One region of the Bradyrhizobium sp. USDA 326 genome, then DNA from elsewhere that is predicted to be linked to it. Evidence: predicted binding sites of a transcription regulator. Region 1 holds the regulator's gene; each other region holds the start of a gene.
What was found. Region 1 encodes PhoB, which activates phosphate uptake and scavenging genes when phosphate is short. Its sites were predicted from a motif close to TGTCATNNANCTGTCAT; they were not measured.

Region 1 (7,444 bases):
AGCTTCGGCGGCGCCGACAAATGCATGCTGATGACCTTCCACGACCAGACGCCGCTGCGCCGGGTCGAGGAGATGCGCGCCGACTTCGTCGCCAATGCCAGCCACGAGCTGCGTACGCCACTGGCCGCGCTGTCGGGCTTCATCGACACGCTGCAGGGCCAGGCCAAGGACGATCCCAGGGCGCGCGAACGCTTCCTCGGTATCATGCACAACCAGGCTACGCGCATGGCGCGCCTGATCGACGATTTGCTGTCGCTGTCGCGGGTCGAGCTGTCGGCCCATGTCCGGCCCGACACCCTGGTCGACCTCATACCGATCATCCGCCAGGTCGCCGACGGGCTCGAGCCGCTGGCGCGCGAGCGCCAGGTCGAGGTGGAGATCGATCTGCCGGAGCCGCCGGTGATGATCGCGGGCGACCGCGAGGAACTGCTGCGCTTGTTCGAGAACCTGATCGAGAACGCGCTCAAATACGGCGCCTCCGGCGGACGCGTCATTGTGTCGCTGACATCAGGCATCGCCGCTGATGGAACTCAGGAAATCCGGGTCTTGGTCCGCGATTTCGGCCCCGGCATCGCTCCGGAGCACCTGCCGCGGCTGACCGAGCGCTTCTACCGGGTGGACGTGGGCGACAGCCGCTCGCAAGGCGGCACCGGCCTCGGATTATCGCTGGTGAAACATATTCTTAACCGCCATCGCGGCCGCCTTCTGATCGAAAGCGTGCCCAAACAGGGCGCCACTTTCACCGCCTGTTTTCCCCAGGCGAAGACTTCGGCGTGACCTGAAATTCAAGCAATTTCAGTTGCTTGTCGGTGTCATCCAGCCGTCACGAAACCTTCGTAAAAGCACAGCCGACCGCCCCTAAACGAGCGGCGCGGGGAGCGCGATCGGGCGCGGATGGCGCTTCGTTCCCCCTGTATGGAGACCAGCATGAATTTCATCAAAACTATGGTTGCTGCGGGCTTGGTCGCCGCAACGACGACGGCGGCCTTCGCCGCCGATATCACCGGCGCCGGCGCGACGTTCCCGTTCCCGATCTATTCCAAGTGGGCTGACGCCTACAAGAAGGAGACCGGCAACGGTCTGAACTACCAGTCGATCGGCTCCGGCGGCGGCATCAAGCAGATCCAGGCCAAGACCGTGACCTTCGGCGCCACCGACGCGCCGCTCAAGGCCGAGCAGCTCGAGAAGGACGGCCTCGCTCAGTGGCCGATGGTGATGGGCGCGATCGTTCCCGTCGTCAACCTCGAGGGCGTGAAGCCCGGCGAGCTGGTGTTCGATGGCGAGACCCTGGCCGCCATCTATCTCGGCAAGATCACCAAGTGGGACGATGCCGCGATCAAGAAGCTCAATCCGAACGTGAAGCTGCCGTCGGAAGCCATCACCGTGGTCCGCCGCTCGGACGGTTCCGGCACCACCTTCAACTTCACCAACTACCTCTCCAAGGTCAGCGCGGACTGGAAGAGCAAGGTCGGTGAGGGTACCGCGGTCGAGTGGCCGGTCGGCGTCGGCGCCAAGGGCAACGAGGGTGTGTCGGGCAACATCGGCCAGACCAAGAACTCGATCGGCTATGTCGAGTACGCCTATGCCAAGCAGAACAAGCTGACCTACGCCGGCCTCGTCAACAAGGCGGGCAAGACGGTGCAGCCGACCGTGGAGGCGTTCCAGGCGGCCGCCTCCAACGCCGACTGGGCCAAGGCTCCGGGCTACTACGTCATCCTGACCGATCAGCCCGGTGACAAGTCCTGGCCGATCACCGCGGCGACTTTCATCCTCATGCACAAGTCTGCCACCGACAAGGCGGCCTCGCAGGAAGCCATCAAGTTCTTCCGCTGGGCCTTCAAGAACGGCGGCAAGATGGCAGAGGAGCTCGATTACATCCCGATGCCCGACAGCGTCGTCCAGCAGATCGAGAAGACCTGGGCTGCCGAGATCAAGAGCTGAGCGCTCTCCTCTCATGTCCCGGACGCGGTGCAGCATGAAATGCTGCACCGATGAGCCGGGACCCACAAGAACCAGGCCCCGGATAGGCCAGCGCATCCGGGGCACAGAACCAAAACAAGCGTATACATAAACGGGTACAGGGGATCGGCGTGGCAGAGATGGCCGTTCAGAGCGATGCAATCGACGACGCCGGACCGTATGATCGCGCCAAGGCCTTGAGCGCGTTCAAGCTCGGCGACGTCACTTTCTACTGGATCACGCGGCTTTCCGCGATCTCGGTGCTGCTGATCCTCGGCGGCATCATCATTTCGCTGATCGTCGGCGCGTTCCCGGCGATCAAGGAATACGGCCTGTCGTTCCTGTGGACGCAGCGCTGGGCTCCTTCCGCCGATCCGCCCGTGCTCGGCGCGCTCGGGCCGATGTACGGCACGCTCGTCACTTCGTTCATCGCGATGCTGATCGCCATTCCCGTGGGACTCGGGATTGCGATCTTCCTCACCGAGCTCTGTCCGCAATGGCTGCGCCGCCCGATCGGCATGGCGGTCGAGCTGCTCGCCGGCATTCCCTCGATCATCTACGGCATGTGGGGCTTCTTCGTGCTGGCCCCGTTCCTGGCCAACACCTTCCAGCCCTTCATGATCCGGGTGTTCGAGGGCGTGCCCGTGCTCGGCGCAATCTTCGCAGGTCCCCCGTCCTATCTCAGCCTGTTCAATGCCGCGCTGATCCTCGCCATCATGGTGCTGCCCTTCATCACCTCGATCTCGGTCGACGTGTTCAAGACGGTGCCGCCGGTGCTGAAGGAAGCCGCCTACGGTGTCGGCTGCACCACGTGGGAGGTCGTGCGCAGCGTGGTGATCCCCTACACCCGCGTCGGCATCATCGGCGGCGTCATGCTGGCGCTGGGCCGCGCGCTCGGCGAGACCATGGCGGTGACCTTCATCATCGGCAATTCGTTCCGCATCTCTTCATCGATTTTCGCCCCGGGCACCACGATCTCGGCGGCGATCGCATCCGAGTTCGCCGAGAGCGACGGTCTGCACCAGTCCGGCCTGATTCTGCTCGGCCTGCTCCTGTTCGTGCTGACGTTCTTCGTGCTCGCAGCCGCGCGGCTGATGCTGATGCGCCTGGAAACAAAGGCGGGGAAGTGAAGCCATGAACCCGATCTATTTACGCCGCCGCCGCTGGGACATCGTCATCCGCGGGCTCTGCATCGCCGCCGCCGCCTTCGGCGTCACCTGGCTCGCGCTGATCCTGATCACGCTGCTCTACAACGGTCTGGCCGGGCTCAACCTTCAGGTCTTCACCGCAGACACGCCGCCGCCCGGATCGACCGAGGGCGGCCTGCGCAACGCCATCGTCGGCTCGCTGATCATGACCGTGATCGGCGTCGGCATTGGCGCGCCGCTCGGCCTGTTCGCCGGCACCTATCTCGCCGAGTACGGCCGCAACGACAAGCTGACCTCGGTGATCCGCTTCATCAACGACATCCTCTTGTCGGCGCCCTCGATCATCATCGGCCTCTTCATCTACGGCGCGGTCGTGGTGCCGATGCGAGGCTTCTCGGCCATCGCCGGCGCGCTGGCGCTCGCCGTGATCGTGATCCCGGTCGTGGTGCGCACCACGGAGGACATGCTGCTGCTGGTGCCGAACCCGCTGCGTGAAGCCGCCAGCGCACTCGGCCTGCCGCGCTCGCTGGTGATCAAGCGTATCGCCTACCGTGCGGCGCGCTCCGGCCTCATCACCGGTGTGCTGCTCGCCACTGCCCGCGTCGCCGGCGAGACCGCGCCGCTGCTGTTCACCGCGCTGTCCAACCAGTTCTTCAGCCTCGGCCTGGACAAGACCATGGCCAACCTGCCGGTGACCATCAACAACTTCGTGCAGAGCCCCTACGCCTACTGGAAGCAACTCGCCTGGAGCGGGGCGCTGCTGATCACCCTGACTGTGCTTGCCCTGAACATTGGCGCCCGCATCCTTGGTGCCGAGAGGACCGCAAAATGAGTGAAATGTCTGTTTCCGTAAGCGCGCCGACCGTTCATCCCGGCTCGCAGCCGCTGGCCGAGGCGCCTGCCAAGGTCACCGCGCGCAACCTCAACTTCTACTATGGTGAGCACCATGCGCTGAAGAACATCAATCTGGCGCTCGGCACCAATCGCGTCACGGCCTTCATCGGCCCGTCCGGCTGCGGCAAGTCGACCCTGCTGCGTATCTTCAACCGGATGTACGACCTCTACCCGGGCCAGCGCGCCACCGGCCAGCTGTTGCTCGACCACACCAACATGCTCGACCCCAAGCTCGACCTCAATCTGCTGCGCGCCCGGGTCGGCATGGTGTTCCAGAAGCCGACCCCGTTCCCGATGACGATCTACGAGAACATCGCCTTCGGCATCCGCCTCTACGAGAAGATCTCGAAGTCCGAGATGGATGATCGCGTCGAAAAGGCGCTGCGCGGCGGCGCGCTGTGGAACGAGGTCAAGGACAAGCTCAACGCCTCCGGCCTGTCGCTCTCCGGCGGACAGCAGCAGCGCCTCTGCATCGCCCGCACCGTCGCGGTGCGGCCCGAGGTGATCCTGTTCGACGAGCCCTGCTCGGCACTCGATCCGATCTCGACCGCCAAGGTCGAGGAACTGATCCAGGAATTGTCGGAGAACTACACGATCGCGATCGTCACCCACAACATGCAGCAGGCGGCCCGCGTCTCCGACAAGACCGCCTTCATGTATCTCGGCGAGTTGATCGAGTTCGACGACACCAGCAAGATCTTCACGTCGCCGAGCGACCGGCGCACGCAGGATTACATCACCGGCCGGTTCGGCTGAGGAGACGGAACATGGGTTCTGAACATACCGCAAAGGCTTTCGACACCGACCTGCAGGAGCTCACCCGCCTGGTCGCCGAGATGGGCGGGATCGCCGAGCGCATGATCGTCGATTCCGTCGACGCGCTGATCCGCCGCGACGTCACGCTCGGTCAGCGCGTCGTCACCACCGACGCCGAGCTCGACATGCTGCAGAAGCGCATCGAGGAGCGCGCCGTGCTCACCATCGCCCGCCGCCAGCCGATGGCCGTTGATCTGCGCGAGATCGTCGGCGCCATGCGCGTCGCGACCGATCTCGAGCGCATCGGCGATCTCGCCAAGAACATGGGCAAGCGCGTCGCAGCGCTGGAGACGGATTTCCATCCGCTGAAACTGTTCCGCGGCCTGGAGCACATGACCGACCTCGTGCAGCAGCAGGTCAAGTCGGTGCTGGACGCCTATGCCGCGCACGATCTGCCGGCGGCGATGGCGGTGTGGAAAGGCGACGAGGAAGTCGACGCCATCTGCACCTCGCTGTTCCGCGAACTCCTGACCTACATGATGGAGGATCCGCGCAACATCTCGTTCTGCATCCATTTGATGTTCTGTGCCAAGAACATCGAGCGGATCGGTGACCACGCCACCAACATCGCCGAGACCGTGTTCTACATGATCGAAGGCCAGGCGATCACCGACAAGCGGCCGAAGGGCGACATGACGACCTTCGCCACGACGGTGCCGAATACCTAAGGAGCGACGACAACATGGGCGCACGCATCATGGTGGTTGAGGACGAGGAAGCTCTCACCGAGCTTCTCCGCTACAACCTCGAAGGCGACGGCTATGACGTCGAGACGGTGATGCGCGGCGATGACGCCGACACCCGCCTCAAGGAGCACATTCCCGATCTGATCGTGCTCGACTGGATGCTGCCGGGCCTGTCGGGCATCGAGCTATGCCGGCGGCTGCGCACCCGTCCCGAAACCAAGCAGCTGCCGATCATCATGCTCACCGCGCGCGGCGAGGAGAGCGAGCGGGTGCGGGGACTTGCGACCGGTGCCGACGATTACATCGTCAAGCCGTTCTCGGTGCCGGAGCTGCTCGCGCGCGTGAAGGGTCTGCTCAGGCGCGCCAGCCCCGAGCGGCTCGCCACCGTGCTCGCCTACGGCGACATCGAGCTCGATCGCGACAAGCGCCGCGTGGCGCGCTCGGGCCGGCCGATCGATCTCGGCCCGACCGAATATCGCCTGCTGGAGTTCTTCCTGGAGCATCCCGGCCGCGTGTTCTCGCGCGAGCAGCTGCTCGACAGCGTCTGGGGCCGCGACATCTACATCGACGAGCGCACTGTCGACGTCCACATCGGCCGCCTGCGCAAGCTGCTCAATCTCGGCCGTGAGCAGGATCCGATCCGCACCGTCCGTGGCGCCGGCTATGCGCTGGACGATCGGTTCGCGAAGGCGGAGCAGACGTAAAGCTCTGAACTAGCGAGCCGCGGCAACAATCTTGGTCGTCACCCCGGGGCGCGCGTAGCGTGAGCCCGGGATCCATAATCACAGGGCTTTGTTTGGCGAAGACTCGGAGTGACCATCTCGCGCAATCACTGCGCCCTGTGGTTATTGATCCCCCGCCTCCGCGGGGACGACACCGAGTAAGCCGAGCCGTCAGCGTGTGACGGCTGCAGTCAGCTAAATCCGCAAACTCACCGCGTGCCCGGCTTCGCCGGTGCGCGCCGCCGATCCGCTGCAGGCTGATACGCCACGCGCGAATGCTGGGCGCAGTAGGGCAGGCCCGAGAGCGCCTTGCCGCCGCAGAAGAAGAAATCCGGGCTGGAGGGATCGCCGACCGGCCAGTGGCACGTCGCCTCGTTCAATTCCAGCAGCGACAGCCGCTGGCTCATCGGCACCACGTTGTCGTAGGTGACGGGTTCGGCCTCCACCTCGACCTCGAAGGCCTGCGCCAGTGCGGTGTTGCCGCGGGCGACGGGGCGGGTCACCCGCATCATGTGCTGCGCAGGCCGGGCCTTGCGCGGCCGGGGCGCTGCCGATGAAGGGCTCTTGGCGCGGCCGGACAAGCCGAGCCGGTGCACCTTGCCGATCACGGCATTGCGGGTCACATTGCCGAGCTCCGCCGCGATCTGGCTGGCCGAAAGTCCGGCCTCCCAAAGCTTTTTCAGCTGCTCGACGCGATCATCGGACCAGGTCAAAACCGTCATTGCACCCTTTCCCTCGCTGCGCGCCTGCCATCCTGGGGCCTTCGCAGCGATTGCCTAAGCCTTGAAAAACCCGTGCCGTCAGAATCCCTTAAGGCTCGCCGGGCGCGCTCAAGACGCCCGAACGTTTACGCCGGTACATGAGGACTCTTGGGATCAGAACTGCTGCACGAGATGTCGTATCTGACAGTCCAAACGCTACAATATGGCGTGACTCCCGCGCAAGAGTCCGCCGACTCGCGTCCACATGTTCCGTGGTGAAAATCCCGCAAAATCGGCACCGCAAGACTACGGATTTAGCATTTCGCGAGGCTTTCCAGGCGGCATTGACACCCGTCTTGCCAAGCATAAGATAGCCCCACGTGCCGCCCTTAAAAGGCGGCACGTTTCGTTTTCCGGGCCGGTCAATGGTGCGTTGCGCAATGCACGCATCACACCGTCCGCAACATTCAAGTGACGTCATGACTAACAGCGCCGCGCCGCATTTGCTCCCCGTTTTC
Region 2 (7,444 bases), 170 kb from region 1:
GACATAGGAGTAATCGCCCATCGCCACTTCATGCAGGATCGTGCGCGCGCCAACCTCGGTATAGGCGCCGAGCCGGGTCTCATGCAAATTGGCCGAGGGGTCGATGGTCGGCTGAACCGATAGGGCTTTGGCGGCCATGTTGTATCCGAGGTGCGAGGGGCGGGCGTTCCTCTTCGAGCGGATTCATGACGATATCATGACGTGGCGATGACAGGGGATGACGTGTGCAGGATCGCTGCGCTGCAACGGCCGTGTCACACAAGTGTTAAGCATGGACGTTAGCGATTGGCTCCAGTTAATCTGGAGCCCCGCATGCTGGTGGTCGATGGTCTGACGTGTCGCTTCGGCGCAAAAGCCGCAGTGGACGACGCTTCGTTTGAGGTTTCCCCGGGCGGCTTCGTCGGTGTGATCGGGCGATCCGGTGCCGGCAAGTCGACGTTGCTGCGGAGCATCAACCGCTTGGTGACGCCGACTGAGGGACGCATCCTGTTCGACGGCGCCGACGTCACCGCATTGCGCGGCAAGGATCTGCGCCAATGGCGGGCGCGGTCGGCAATGATCTTCCAGCAGTTCAATCTGGTCGGCCGGCTCGATGTCCTCACCAACGTCCTGATGGGACGGCTCGCGACGATGCCGGCCTGGCGCTCGCTGTCGCAAATCTGGCCGGAGCAGGACAAGGCGCTGGCGATGTCCGCACTGGAGCAGTTCGATATCGCGTCGCTCGCCGCCCAGCGCGCCGACCAGCTCTCCGGCGGTCAGCAGCAGCGCGTGGCGATCGCCCGCGCCCTCGTGCAGCAGCCCGATATCATCCTGGCCGACGAGCCGATTGCCTCACTCGACCCACGCAACACCAAGGTCGTGATGGATGCGCTTTTGCGCATCAACAAGCATTTCGGCATCACCGTGCTCTGCAATCTGCATTCGCTCGATCTCGCCCGCAGTTACTGCGACCGCCTGATCGGCATGTCCGCGGGCCGCGTGGTGTTCGACGGCGCGCCGTCGATGCTGACCGATCAGGTCGCGCGCGAGCTCTACGATCTCGAAGCCAACGAGGTCATGGGCGGCATGCCTGTGCCGGCGTCCGCCGGCGTCCCGGCGCTCGGAACGGCCGCTGCGGCCTGAGCCGCGGCGCATCTTTTGAGTTGCAGGTTCTTGCGTCAACCGACCCAACCGATGACCAACCGATGAAGAGGGTATCATGATCACTCGCAGATTAGTCCTTGCCGGCGCCGCCGCGCTCGCGTTCACCGCCTCCGCTTCCGCGGACGATTGGAGAACCAAGTATCCCGAGCTGACCTTCGCGGTCATTCCGGCCGAGAACGCCTCGGGCGTCACCGAGCGCTGGGCGCCGTTCATGAGCTATCTCTCCAAGGAGCTCGGCGTGAAGGTCACGCTGCGCATCGCCAACGACTACGCCGCTGTGATCGAGGGCCAGCGCGCCGGCAACATCCACATCGCGAGCTACGGCTCGGCCTCGTTCGCCCGCGCCCGCCTGACCGGCGTCAAGACCGACGCCTTCGCCAACGACATCAACGCCGACGGCTCGACCGGCTACTACTCGGTCTTCTTCGTCAAGGCGAGTAGTCCCTACAAGAAGATCGACGACCTCAAGGGCAAGAACCTCGGCCTCGTCGACCCGAATTCGACCTCCGGCAACAACGTGCCGCGCTTCGAGCTCGACAAGATGGGCATCCACGATGCCGACACCTATTTCAGCAAGGTCGTCTTCACCGGCAGCCATGAGAACGCGGTGCTGGCGCTGGCGCAGGGCACCGTCGACGTCGCCGCCAACCAGTGGACCAGCGACGACGATTCGACGCTGGCGCAGATGCTCACCAAGGGCATGCTCAAGAACGCCGATGGTTCGGCGATGAAGAAGGACGATTTCCGCATCATCCACAAGTCGGCGCCGATCATCAACGGTCCCTACGCCTATAACTCCGACCTGCCGGAAGACGCGAAGGCGGCGATCGCGAAGGCATTCTTCGACGCGCCGGCCAAGGACAAGGCGGCCTTCGACCGCCTCCAGGATGGCCAGAAGAAGGGTTTTCATCCCGCCACCACCAAGGATTGGGATGGCACGATCGAGCTGATCAAGTTCGTCGACGCACTGCGTAAAAAGAAGGCGTCCTGAGTCTTCGGGACGATGCACCTGAGCCGGGTCCGTAGGACCCGGCTCTTTCTTTGACGGGACCTGTTTCGACAGATGACGACAGCGGTTTCGATCCTCCCCGAGCAGCAGCTCGCCGCGCTGAATGCCGCCTATCGCCAGGCGGTTTCGCGGCGACGGCTCCGCCTCCTATTGGGAGCAGCGATCTTTGCCGCCGCGCTGGTTCTCGCCGCGATCGGTGCCGAAGTGAATTTGCGCACGCTGTTCACCTATTTCGGCAACTTCCTCAGCTATTTCGACCGCATCCTCACGCTCGACAGCGGCCAGCGGGTCCGGACCGATGTCGGCGAGTGGTTCTGGGGCTGGCGCAAATGGCTGAAGATGCTCGGCGAGACGCTGCTGATCTCCTACGTCGGCACGCTGATCGGCGCGACTCTCGCCTTCTGTCTGAACTTCTTCGCGGCTGAAAATACCTCGCCTGCGCCCTGGCTGCGCTTCGTCGTGCGGCGGCTGCTCGAGTTCGCCCGCACGGTGCCTGGGATTGTGTTCGCACTGGTCTTCGTCATCGCCTTCGGGCTCGGTCCGATGGCGGGCGTGCTGGCGATCGCGATCCACTCCACCGGTGCGCTCGGAAAGCTGTTTTCGGAGATCGTCGAGAACGCCGACATGAAGCCGGTCGAGGGCATCCGCTCGACCGGCGCGAGCTGGCTGTCCTGCATGCGATTTGCCGTGGTGCCGCAGGTGACGGCGGGCTATGCCAGCTACGCGCTGCTGCGTTTCGAGATCAACGTCCGTGAGGCCTCCGTGATGGGCTTTGTCGGCGCCGGAGGCATCGGCCAGGAGCTCGTCGTTTCCATCCGCAAGTTCTACTATTCGGACGTCAGCGCGATCCTGCTCACCATCATCATTGCCGTATTCATCATCGACATCGCCACCGGCTGGCTGCGCGGCCACCTGTTCGGCAAGGAGGCGCGGACGTGACGAAGCCGCAGGAGGCCGATGCCGCGCAGATGCGTGCGCGCTATCCCGATGTATTCGACCGGCCGGCCTCGTCGCGGCTCGCGACGCCCGCGATGATCGCCGCGGCGTTCGCGATCCTCATCTACGGCCTCGTCGATCTCGACTTCTCGCCATCGCGCTTCTTCGCCGGCCTCAGCCAGCTCGGCTGGATCACATTGATGATGATCCCGCCCGATCCCGGCTCGTCGCTGCCGATCTATCTGAAGGCGCTCGGCGAGACGCTGTCGATCGCGCTGCTCGGCACGACGCTGGCGGCAGTGTTCGCGCTGCCGGTCAGCCTGCTCGCGGCGCGCAACATCGTGCCGTCGAACATCCTGCGCTTTCCCGTCCGTCGTTTCCTGGATTCGATACGCGGCGTCGATACGCTGATCTGGGCGCTGGTGTGGATCAACGTGGTCGGGCTCGGCCCGTTCGCCGGCGTGCTCGCCATCGCCGTGTCCGATTTCGGCGCCTTCGGCAAGCTGTTCTCGGAGGCGATCGAGGGCGCCGACCAGAAGCAGGTCGAGGGCATCCGCGCCTCCGGCGGCAGCGCGCTGCACGAGATCCGCTTCGGCCTGTTGCCACAGGTGCTGCCCGTGATCGCCGGCCAGGTGCTCTACTTCATCGAATCCAACACGCGTTCGGCCACCATCATCGGCATCGTCGGCGCCGGCGGCATCGGGCTCCAGCTCGCCGAGCAGATTCGCGTGCTGGAATGGCAGAAGGTCTCGTTCCTGATCCTGATGATCCTGGTCGCAGTCGCCGCCATCGATTTCATCTCGGGCAAGCTGCGCTTTGCGATCATTGGCAGGCGGGCTGTGGCGTAGGTCCTTCGCAAGAAACGCGGGAGATCGCATTTGAGAGCTTTTGCCTGCGGCCATCCTTCGAGACGCCCGCCTTTGGCGGGCCCTCTCCATGAACCACCTCAGACGACGCCTGACAGGTGCTTCATGGAGAGGAGACCGCAAAGCGGTCGTCCCGAAGGACGAGGCGCTCGCTCAGGTCCCTGCCAAGAACGAACTCATAGGCGATAGCCCTGCATGAGAACGGGAGAGCGAGAGCAGGCATCTCACCCGTTCTCCACCAGAAACTCCACCCGCTCCGCGGCAAACCGCGAATGCTTCGTCACCAGCGGCTTGCCCGTGAGATCGTGGTCGGTGGCGTCCACCACCAGGATCGGTCGCCCCAGCGCCAGATCGAGCCGTGCGGCGTCGGTGGCATCGACGATGCCGGCGGTGATTCGGGTCGCGCCGCGGCGATAGTCGCGCACGCCAAAATGCTCCAGCAGCTTCGTCATCGAGCGCGTTGCCGCGAACACGGCGCCAGCATCCGGGAACAGGTCCGCTGAAACCCATGTCGTGGATACACAGATCGGCGTGCGGTCGGCGAGGCGGATCGCTTCGATCCGCACCAGGGGCGCGCCGGTCTTCAGTCCCAGCTCCCGTGCGAGCTCGCGCGTCGCGATATCGTCGGTCGCCTCGATCAGCCGTCCATGCGGTTCGCGGCCGCCGGCGCCGACGATCTCGGAAAAACGCGTGCGCGAGCGCAGCGGATAAGCGAGCTTCTGCGCCTCGACATAGGTTCCGCTGCCGCGCTCGGCCCGCACCAGGCCGCGCTCGGCAAGGGCTGCCAGCGCGCGCCGCACGGTGTGGCGATTGACGCGGTAGGTTTCAGCGATCTCCATCTCGCCCGGCAGCTTGTCGCCGGCCGCAAAGCGGCCGTCGGCGATGCCGCGCTCGATGCCGTCAGCTACGAGGCGCCATAGCGCGACGCCCGAGGAGGCTGTGTCCTGCATGCTCATGTCGCGGGAAACCTACTCCAGAAATCACATCATTGTCACGAAACAGTCATGGCGCGTCGGTATGAAGTTGTCTATTATCATAGACAACTTCGATGCGGCAATTCTATAGAAAAGTTCGGTGGACCAGGTGACGCAGCACAACAACCAGCAAGCCCAGCGCAAGGCCGCAATGGCGGTGCTGGCGCACGCGGAGGCGGGCGAGATCGCCGCTCGCCTCCGCAACGTATCCCTCCCGGACCATCAGGATCTGCGCACGCCGGAGAACGGCCTCGTCATGCTGCGCGGCCGGGTCGGCGGCGATGGCGCACCGTTCAATCTCGGCGAAGCCACGGTCTCGCGCGCCGCGGTACGGCTTGCGAGCGGTGAGGTCGGGTTCGGCTACACGCTCGGCCGTGACGGTGACAAGGCGCGGCTGATCGCGCTGTGCGATGCGCTGATGCAGTCCCGTGATCACGGCGGCGCGGTGGAGCGGGGTGTCATCGCGCCCTTGCGAGAGCAGCTTATGATTCGGCGCAAGCAGGCGGCGGCGGAGACCGCCGCGACGAAGGTTGATTTCTACACCATGGTGCGCGGTGAGGGCTGAGATCATGACCACGATTGCGGAACTGCCGCCGGGTTTTGCCGACAAGGTGCTGTCGGCGCAATCGACCTTTCGCTCGGTCATGGACGCGATGGCGCGGCCGGGCTCTGTCCAGCGCATCGTGCCGATGGCGGGAGCGCCTGATACGATGATGCGCGGCACCGCCGCGATCGCGCTGACGCTGTTCGACCACGACACGCCGCTCTGGCTCGATGCGCGGATGGCGGAGAGTGCGGACGTGACGAAGTGGCTCAAGTTCCACACCGGCGCGCCGGTGGTGCAGGATTCGTCGGTCGCCTCGTTCGCGCTCGTCGGCGACGGTGGCGCACTGCCTTCGTTCGAGTCCTTCGCGCTCGGCACCGGCGAGTATCCGGACCGCTCGACCACTGTGATCGTCCAGATCGACAGCCTCACCTCCGGGGGCGGCTTCGAGCTGCGCGGCCCCGGGATCGACGGGGTCGCGACGCTGAAAGCGTCGATCAAGCCTTTCGACCTGTTCGAGCGCCTGCAGATCAACGAAGCGCTGTTTCCGCGCGGCATCGATGTGGTGCTGGTCGCCGATGACGCCGTGGTCGCGATTCCCCGCACCACGCGCGTCGTGAGCAAGGGAAGCTGAAAGCATGTATGTCGCAGTCAAAGGTGGCGAGCGCGCCATCGAGAACGCCCATCGCCTGCTCGCGCATAAGCGGCGCGGCGACCAGAGCGTTGCGGAGATTTCGCTGGATCAGATCTCGGAGCAGCTGGGCCTTGCCGTCGATCGCGTCATGAGCGAAGGCTCGCTCTATGACCGCGAGCTCGCGGCGCTCGCGATCAAGCAGGCGCGCGGCGATTTGATCGAGGCGATCTTCCTGGTTCGCGCCTTCCGCGCCACGCTGCCGCGTTTCGGCGCCGGCGAGCCGGTCGACACCGGCGCGATGCGGGTGCAGCGGCGGGTGTCGGCGACCTTCAAGGACATTCCCGGCGGCCAGATCTTAGGCCCGACCTTCGACTACACGCATCGCTTGCTCGATCCATCGCTTAGCCAGGGTTTCGTGCCGGAGGCTCCGGCTGCGGCCGAGGCCTCCACCGCGCCCACCCCGCGCGTGACAGATATTCTCGGTCGCGACGGGCTGATCGAATCATCGCCGCAGGCCGAGGACGGCGCCAGCATCGGCGATCTCACCCGCGAGCCGCTGAATTTTCCCGCGGACCGTGATTTGCGCCTGCAAAACCTCGCGCGCGGTGACGAGGGCTTTCTGCTCGCGATGGGCTATTCCACCCAGCGCGGCTACGGCCGCAACCATCCCTTCGTCGGCGAGATCCGCTTCGGCGAGGTCGAGGTGGAGTTCTTCGCCGAAGACGCCGGCTTCGCCGTGCCGCTCGGTTCGATCGAGCTGACCGAGTGCCAGATGGTCAACCAGTTCAAGGGGTCTGCCACGGAAGCCCCGTGCTTCACCCGCGGCTACGGCCTTGCCTTCGGCCAGAGCGAGCGCAAGACCATGTCGATGGCGCTGGTCGATCGCGCGCTGCGTGCCCGCGAGCTCGGCGAGGAGGCGCTCGCACCCGCGCAGGACGAGGAGTTCGTGATGTCGCATTCGGACAACGTCCAGGCGACCGGTTTCGTCGAGCACCTGAAGCTGCCGCATTATGTCGACTTCCAGTCCGAACTCGGCCTGCTGCGCAAGCTGCGGCAGGAGTTCGCCGATGCCAATGCATCTGATGCCATGAAGGAGGCCGCGGAATGAACGCGCCCGCCTACAATTTCGCCTATCTCGACGAGCAGACCAAGCGGATGACCCGCCGCGCGATCCTGAAAGCCATCGCCATTCCCGGCTACCAGGTGCCGTTCGCCAGCCGCGAAATGCCGATGCCGTATGGCTGGGGCACCGGCGGCGTGCAGGTCACCGCCGCCATCCTTGGTCCCCAGGACGTGCTCAAGGTGATCGACCAGGGCTCCGACGACACGACCAACGCG
Region 3 (7,444 bases), 4.0 Mb from region 1:
CTTCCCCTCACAGCTGACCGACAATCTGGCCGCTAGTCGGATCGACGAACAGTTCGACCCGGCCGCCGGACTTGTCGATGGTGTAGAGTTCGCCACAGGCATTCTTGAGCTTGGTCTTTTGAACCTTGTAGCCTTGGGCTTCGATCTTGGCCTGCAGTTGTTCGAGCGACAGCCAACTTGACTGCGGGGCTGCAGTGCAGGGCCGCCCGAGGCTGCCGGCATGAGCGGTCGCGGCGGCTGCGAGCAAGGCTGCGGTAGCGGTGAAGATGGCGATCTTGCGCATGGTTCTCTCCGGCTTGTGGCGCCCGGCCGCGTCATGCGGCGAGGCGATGTGCGGACATTGGCAGAAGAGCCCTGACCGCCACCTGTTGGGTCATGTCAGTGAATTGTCAGCCAATCGACCGGTCAGGAGACAATCGGCCAGTTCCCAATAGCGCGGGCAGCAGCGAGCGGGCCGCCGGACTACGTTGATCCACGTCAGCGATTTGTCAGGTCGGTTGCGGTAGTCTTCGCTAATGCAACCAGCTCGCTTTCTGGGATTCCTCGCAGCGCCATTGTTGGCGGGCATCCTGCTCGCCTCTGTGCCTGCGGCAGCAAGCGACCGCGACAAAGGCGCGCCCGACGCGGTTCGCCGCGCGGTCGAGGCGGGTGAAATCAAGTCACTCGCCGACATTCTCGCTTCTGTCCGTGGCAAGCTGCCGGGCGAGGTCGCCGGCGTCGAAATAGAACGTGAGCGCGGCCGCTGGATCTATGAGTTTCGCCTCATCGACGACAAGGGCCGCCTCTACGAAGCGTACGTGGACGCGCGCAGCGGCGAGATTGAACGCATCAAGGAGAAGTGATGCGCCTGCTGCTCGTGGAGGACGACCGACGGATCGCGGCCGATGTGGAGAGGGCGCTGCGCGCAGCCGGCTACGTGGTCGAGACCGTCCGCAATGGCGAGGAAGCCTGGTTCCGCGGTGACACCGAGGACTACGGCGCCGTCGTCCTCGATCTCGGCTTGCCCGGAATGGACGGTCTGGCGGTACTCAAGCGCTGGCGCGCGAACGGACGGTCCATGCCGGTGCTGATCCTGACGGCGCGCGGCAGCTGGGCCGAGCGCGTCGATGGTATCGACGCGGGCGCCGACGACTACCTGCCAAAGCCGTTTCGCATGGAGGAATTGCTGGCGCGGCTGCGCTCGATCGTGCGCCGCTCGGCGGGGCATGCCTCCCCACGGATTGTCGCCGGCGACGTCGACCTTGACGAGCGTCAGATGAAGGTGACGCTGCGCGGCGTGCCCGTCGCGTTGTCGCCGTTGGAATACCGCCTGATCGCCTTTCTCTTGCACCACCGCGGCCGCGTGGTGTCGCAGCAAGAGCTCGACGAAAACGTTTACGGCCACGGCGAGGACCACGAGTCGAACGCGCTCGAAGTGCTGGTCGGCCGAGTGCGCAAGAAGCTCGGTGCCGACCTGATCGAGACCAGGCGCGGCTTCGGCTATCTGGTACCGGAGACGACGCCATGAGCTGGGGCTCGCTGCGGCTGCGACTGGTCGCTGGCGGACTCCTAGCTATCCTGATCGCGCTGACGATTGCCGGCGCCGGGCTGACGTTGCTGTTCGAACGCCACGTCACGCGTACCATCGGTGACGACCTCGACGTCTATCTGAAGCAGCTCGTCTCGGGCATCGATGTCGATGCGCAGGGCAAGCTGGTGGTGGGCCGGCCGCCGACCGATCCTCGCTTTTCCGATCCTCTTTCGGGCTTGTACTGGCAGGTATCAGACGACGGCGGTCAGGTGCTGCGTTCACGTTCGCTGTGGGACACGGCGTTGGACCTGCCGCAGGACGAGCCGTCGCCTCGCGAGTTGCACCATCATGTCATCGTTGGGCCCGCGAACGCACGGCTCCTGGTCAGCGAACGCCGCGTGCTGCTCACCATGGGGGACCGCCGCGCGCCGGTGCGTGTCGCTGTGGCGGCCGACCTCGCCCGCGTGACGGCCGCCACCTCGCAATTCGCCAAGGATCTGGCGCTGGCGCTCGGCGTGCTGGGGGTGGTGCTGGCGGCGGCCACCTCGATCCAGGTCGGATTGGGCTTACGTCCGCTCGACGCACTTCGCCGTGGCGTCGCGGACGTCCGCTCCGGGCAACGCAAGCATCTTCCCGTTGATGTCCCTGCCGAGGTCAGGCCTCTGGTGGAAGAGGTGAACAGCCTGATCGACGCCCAGGAACGCGAGATCGAGCGTTCGCGCAGCCGCGCCGCCGACTTGGCGCATGGGCTGAAGACGCCGCTCGCCGCACTCGCGGCCGATGTCGCGCTTTTGCGTCAGCGAGGTGAGCAGGACGTCGCCCAGGCAATCGAAGCCGTCGGCGATACGATGAGCCGTCGCGTCGACCGCGAGCTGGCGCGCGCCCGGGCGCGGGGGACGGCACGACAGCGCGGTATTTCCACGCCCCTCAGACCGCTTGTTCAGTCCCTGATGCTAACGCTGGCGCGCACGCCCGCTGCGCAGCGGCTGGAATTCAAGACCTGTATAAAGGGCGAGCCGAGCCTGCCGCTCGATCGCACTGATCTGGCCGAAGTGCTGGGCAATCTTCTGGAAAATGCCGCCCGTCATGCCAAAAGCCAGGTACGCATTGCCGCCGATGCTACCGCGAATCCGGCGATCTCTATCGAGGACGACGGCCCGGGAATCGCGTCCGCTGAACGTGCCCGCGTGCTCGAACGCGGTGTAAGGCTGGATGAGCGCGGTGAAGGTGCCGGACTCGGCCTCGCTATCGTTCAGGACGTGCTCAGTGCCTACGGGTGGCAGCTTGTTCTCACCGATTCCGAACTCGGCGGACTGAAAGCCATCGTCGCGCCGGTGGACAGCCGCCGCCTCTGACCAGCCTGCTCGTTGCGCGCCCCGATGGCCAGGCAGCGTTGCATTGTCTGTGTTTGTCAGCGCCTCACGATCGAGCCGGCGCGGCCAACCAGGCGGGCGAGCTGACGGAAGCGGCTGCCGACCCGGTCGGCGACGAGGTCGCCGAGCCGGTGCTCGAACACCAGCATCAATTTGCGGCCCACGCTGCGGAAATGCGTGGCCGGCAGGACGCCCGGACGGGCCGCCGAGATCAGATGCGCGACGCGGAATGCAGCGCCGAGCAGGCGGGCGCGTTCGAGCTGGGCCGGCGTCAGCAGTTCCTGCATGTTGGTCGGCGGCTGGTTTTCCTCGCTGAGGCCGGCATAGCGATAGAACACGGACAGGCCGACGAAGGCGCGCTCGGTGTGGGTGATCGCGCCGAAATTGCCGTTGACGACGAGGCTGAGCGTCTGCTCGCCGCGATGGTCGGGATGCACGCGCCAGCCGATGTCGGACAGCAGGCACGCTGTATGGCGCAGGCGGCGGTCCTCTTCCGTCTCGCGCAGCTTCACGACGCGCACGAGGCGGTCGGTCCAGGCGATCAGCTCGCGGGCGTGTTTCGCCGAGCGTGACAGCAACTGGTTCAGCTCCTCGGCCGCGCAGATCAGCCCGTCCTCGTTGCGTGCGGCCTCCGGCAACTTCTCGTGCAGGAGGCCCTCGCGCACACCAAAGGTCGAGAACACGATGTTCCTGGGTTTTGCAACGCGGATGACGTGCTCGAGCACCAGCGCCGCATAGGTGAGGAGCGGGCGCCGCGCATCGGCGACGATCTCGATGTCCGCGAGCATGTCGGCGGCAGCGAGGCGCCGCAGACGGCGGGAGAAGTCGAGCGCCTCGGCGGCCGAAATCGAATAGCCGTGCATCACCTGGAGCGGATAGCCGCTCTGGATGATATGGATGCGCGCGAGCGCGCGCCAGGTGCCGCCGACGGCATAAAAGGTGCGGCCGCGGCCCGCGGTGAGCTGCGGCACCTCGTCGAGCTCCTCGCGCACAATGCGATCGGCGCGCTTGAGCGATTTGTGCGCGAGGTCCTGCAGCGCGAGCCCGCCGAGCGGCAGCGTCACGCCGCTGCGCACGGTGTTCTTGCGCACATCGATCAGCTCGAGCGAGCCGCCGCCGAGGTCACCGACGATGCCGTCGGGCAGATGGATGCCGGAGATCACGCCGAGCGCCGACAGCCGCGCCTCGCGCGGACCTGACAGGATCTCGATCTTCACCGCGCAGATGCGCTCGGCCTTGGCGATGAAGTCGGGGCCGTTGGAGGCGTCGCGGCAGGCAGCGGTCGCAATCGCGAACACGCGCCCGACCTGCATCACGCGGCACAATGCGCGGAAACGCTTGAGCGAGGTCAGCGCCTTGTCGACGGCGTCGGGCGCGAGCAGGCCCGTGCTCTGCACCTCGCGCCCGAGGCCGCACAGCGTCTTCTCGTTGAAGATCGGGATGAGGCTCCGCGACAGTCTCTCGTAGACGACGAGACGGACCGAGTTGGAGCCGATGTCGATAACCGCGACGCTCGAGCCGCGCTTGCGCGGCCGCTTCACGTCGCAAATCCCCGATCAGGATTGATGGCGTTCGTTCCGGCGCGTGAGACGACGCGGCGAGGATTCCTTGAGCGACTTTCCACGGCCAGACAGACTCGGATTTGTCATGAAGTAGTTGTGGACGTTGAAAGGCTCCTCGCCCTTCGCGGTCTTCATACGCGTTGACGACCCATCCGGCAACAATTGCCAGCTCTGCTCATTGTCCTTCAGATTCGCGACCATGATCTGTTCGAGAACCTGCTGATGCACCGTGGGATTTTGCAGCGGGCACAGCACCTCGACGCGGCGGTCGAGGTTGCGCGGCATCATGTCGGCCGACGAGATATACACAGCCGCTTTCGCGCTCGGCAGGCCCTGGCCCATGCCGAAGCAGTAGATTCGGCCGTGCTCGAGAAAGCGCCCGATGATCGACTTGACCCGGATGTTCTCCGACAGGCCGGGGATGCCGGGCCTCAGGCAACAGATGCCGCGCACCACGAGCTCGACCTGGACGCCGGCCTGGGAGGCCTCGTAGAGCGCGTCGATGATGTCGGGGTCGACCAGCGCGTTCATCTTCATCCAGACCGCGCCGGTCCGGCCGTGCCGCGCATGCGCGGTTTCGCCTTGAATGTGCTCGATGATGCGCTTGCGTAGCGTCAGCGGCGACACCGCCATCTTCTCGAGGTCGCTGGGCGCGGCATAGCCGGTGATGAAATTGAACACGCGCGCGGCATCGCGGCCGATGGTCGGATCGGAGGTGAAATAAGAGAGATCGGTGTAGATGCGCGCGGTGACCGGGTGATAGTTGCCGGTGCCGGTATGGACGTAAGTCGTGAGGCTGCCACCCTCGCGGCGCACCACCATCGAAAGTTTTGCGTGAGTCTTCAATTCGAGGAAGCCGTAGACGACCTGCACGCCGGCGCGTTCGAGATCGCGCGCCCAGCGGATGTTGGCTTCTTCGTCGAAGCGCGCCTTCAGCTCGATCAACGCCGTGACGGATTTGCCGGCTTCCGCCGCTTCCGCGAGCGCGCGCACGATCGGCGAGTTGTTGGAGGTGCGGTAGAGCGTCTGCTTGATCGCGACGACATCAGGGTCGCGCGCGGCCTGCTGGAGGAACTGCACCACCACGTCGAAGGATTCATAGGGGTGATGGACGATGAGGTCCTTCTGCCGGATCGCGGCGAAGATGTCGCCGCCATGCTCGCGCACGCGCTCGGGGTGGCGCGGAACGTAAGGGGTGAATTCGAGGTCAGGGCGGTCGAGCCGCGTGAGCTGCGAGAGTTCGTTCATGGCGAGCACGCCGTCGACTAGGAACACCTCGTCGTCGGCCGCCGATAGCGCATGCTGCACGAAACTGCGCAGCTCCTCCGGCATCTTGGCGTCGATCTCAAGCCGGATCACGGATCCGCGCCGGCGGCGCTTCAGCGCTGTCTCGAACAGGCGGACGAGGTCCTCCGCCTCTTCCTCGATTTCGAGCTCGGAGTCGCGGATGATCCGGAAGGAGCCCTGACCGTGCAGATTGTAGCCGGGGAACAGGCGGTTGATGAACAGGGCGGTCGCCTGCTCCAGCGAGATCAGGCGCACCGTGCCTTCGGCGGGCAGGCGGATGAAGCGGTCGATCTTGCCGGGCATGCGGATCAGCGCGTTCATCTGCTTGCCGTCGGCGGCGCGCGTGAGCTGGAGCGCGACGGTGAAGCCGAGACTCGGAATGAACGGGAAGGGGTGGGCCGGATCGATCGCCAGCGGCGTCAGCAGCGGGAAGACGTTGTTGAGGAAATAGTCCTCGATCCAGGTCCGTTCCGCCTTGGTGACGTCCTTGCCGTCGACCAGCACGATGCCGACCTCGGCCAGCGTGCTGCGCAGGTCGCGCCAGATCGCCTGCTGGTCCGAGGCGAGCTGGGAGACGGTGCGGTTGATCAGTGCGAGCTGTTCCGACGGCGTCAGGCCATCGGGGCTGCGCTCGGCAATGCCCTCGCGCACCTGGGCCTTGATGCCGGCGACGCGGACCATGAAGAACTCGTCGAGGTTATTCGCCGAAATCGACAGGAACCGCACCCGCTCCAGCACAGGGTGGCTGGGATTGACCGATTCCTCCAGGACGCGGCGGTTGAAATGCAGCCAGGACAGCTCGCGGTTGATGAACCGTTCGGGGCTGGATGCGATCGCCGGCAGGCCCTCGGCTTCCGGGGCTTTTTCTTTGGTTTCAATGGCTTGCGCAGAGTCCATCAGAAGTCGGTCCATCCTGTCTCGCCTCACTTTGCGACTTATGCGCAAAACCCCGGGGAGCATGTGTTACACCGATGACGTTTCGATGACATTGATGTTCCGGCGCTCCGCCGGGTCAAGCGGGCTTCAGGCGCGGGCCGATCAGGCGTCCCGGAGCAGCTCGGCGGCCAGCGCCCGGGTGACGGGACGGCCGAGCCGCAGGGCTTCGCTGTCGAGTAGCTCCACGGCATGCCGGGCGGCGGCCGAAGAGCGCTCCAGGCGGGTGGCGAGGTAGCCGACCACGCTCTCGTCCACGGTGAGCTGGCGGTCGGCGCAGAATTTGACGATGAGGCCGCGGAAGAGCTGGTCGTCGGGCGGCAGCAGCGCGACCACCGGAACAGCCCGCAGCCGCGAGCGCAGGTCGCGAAGCTCGACCTCCAGCGAAGCCGGCGTCTCGCGTCCGGTGAGGAGGACGTAGGCGCCGTCCTCGCGGGCGAGGTTCATCAGGTGAAAGAGGGCGCGCTCGTCAAAATCCCTGGCCTTGAGATCTTCGACCACCAGCGCGCCGGTAGCGAGCGCACCCGGAACGGCTGCCGCGGTCAGTGAATTGGCCGTGGTCGAGCGGGCGCCGGCTTCCTCGGCCCAGATCGCGGCGAGATGGCTCTTGCCGCTTCCTTCGGGGCCGGCCAGCCACATGATCCGGTTCGGCCATTCCGGCCAGCTGTCGATCAGGCCGAGACCGGCCGCATTGGCGGGGCCTTCGAGGAAGTTGTCCCGGCTGAGGCTCTCCGCATGCGGCAGTGAGAACGCCAATTGTCGGGGGTGGACGCGGCCTG

Region 2: the regulator PhoB is predicted to act here: its motif matches at 4,944-4,960, upstream of phnF (phosphonate metabolism transcriptional regulator PhnF).
Region 3: the regulator PhoB is predicted to act here: its motif matches at 6,704-6,720, upstream of ABIG06_RS28705 (RNA degradosome polyphosphate kinase).

The regions. Positions count from the first base shown of each region.
Region 1 is NZ_JBMGQA010000001.1:2,110,496-2,117,939, reverse strand. Features, by position in the region: gene ABIG06_RS10180 (ATP-binding protein) at 1-777, shown strand, start outside; gene pstS (phosphate ABC transporter substrate-binding protein PstS) at 928-1,941, shown strand; gene pstC (phosphate ABC transporter permease subunit PstC) at 2,100-3,089, shown strand; gene pstA (phosphate ABC transporter permease PstA) at 3,094-3,939, shown strand; gene pstB (phosphate ABC transporter ATP-binding protein PstB) at 3,936-4,757, shown strand; gene phoU (phosphate signaling complex protein PhoU) at 4,769-5,485, shown strand; gene phoB (phosphate regulon transcriptional regulator PhoB) at 5,500-6,207, shown strand; gene ABIG06_RS10145 (GcrA family cell cycle regulator) at 6,435-6,947, opposite strand; gene ABIG06_RS10140 (aspartate aminotransferase family protein) at 7,406-7,444, shown strand, end outside.
Region 2 is NZ_JBMGQA010000001.1:1,937,580-1,945,023, reverse strand. Features, by position in the region: gene ABIG06_RS09370 (chloramphenicol acetyltransferase) at 1-138, opposite strand, end outside; gene phnC (phosphonate ABC transporter ATP-binding protein) at 313-1,122, shown strand; gene phnD (phosphonate ABC transporter substrate-binding protein) at 1,199-2,134, shown strand; gene phnE (phosphonate ABC transporter, permease protein PhnE) at 2,207-3,091, shown strand; gene phnE (phosphonate ABC transporter, permease protein PhnE) at 3,121-3,936, shown strand; gene phnF (phosphonate metabolism transcriptional regulator PhnF) at 4,179-4,910, opposite strand; gene phnG (phosphonate C-P lyase system protein PhnG) at 5,029-5,493, shown strand; gene phnH (phosphonate C-P lyase system protein PhnH) at 5,498-6,106, shown strand; gene ABIG06_RS09330 (carbon-phosphorus lyase complex subunit PhnI) at 6,111-7,214, shown strand; gene ABIG06_RS09325 (alpha-D-ribose 1-methylphosphonate 5-phosphate C-P-lyase PhnJ) at 7,211-7,444, shown strand, end outside.
Region 3 is NZ_JBMGQA010000001.1:6,123,257-6,130,700, forward strand. Features, by position in the region: gene ABIG06_RS28680 (PepSY domain-containing protein) at 8-283, opposite strand; gene ABIG06_RS28685 (PepSY domain-containing protein) at 516-842, shown strand; gene ABIG06_RS28690 (response regulator transcription factor) at 842-1,507, shown strand; gene ABIG06_RS28695 (sensor histidine kinase) at 1,504-2,865, shown strand; gene ppx (exopolyphosphatase) at 2,922-4,424, opposite strand; gene ABIG06_RS28705 (RNA degradosome polyphosphate kinase) at 4,440-6,629, opposite strand; gene ABIG06_RS28710 (DnaA ATPase domain-containing protein) at 6,771-7,444, opposite strand, start outside.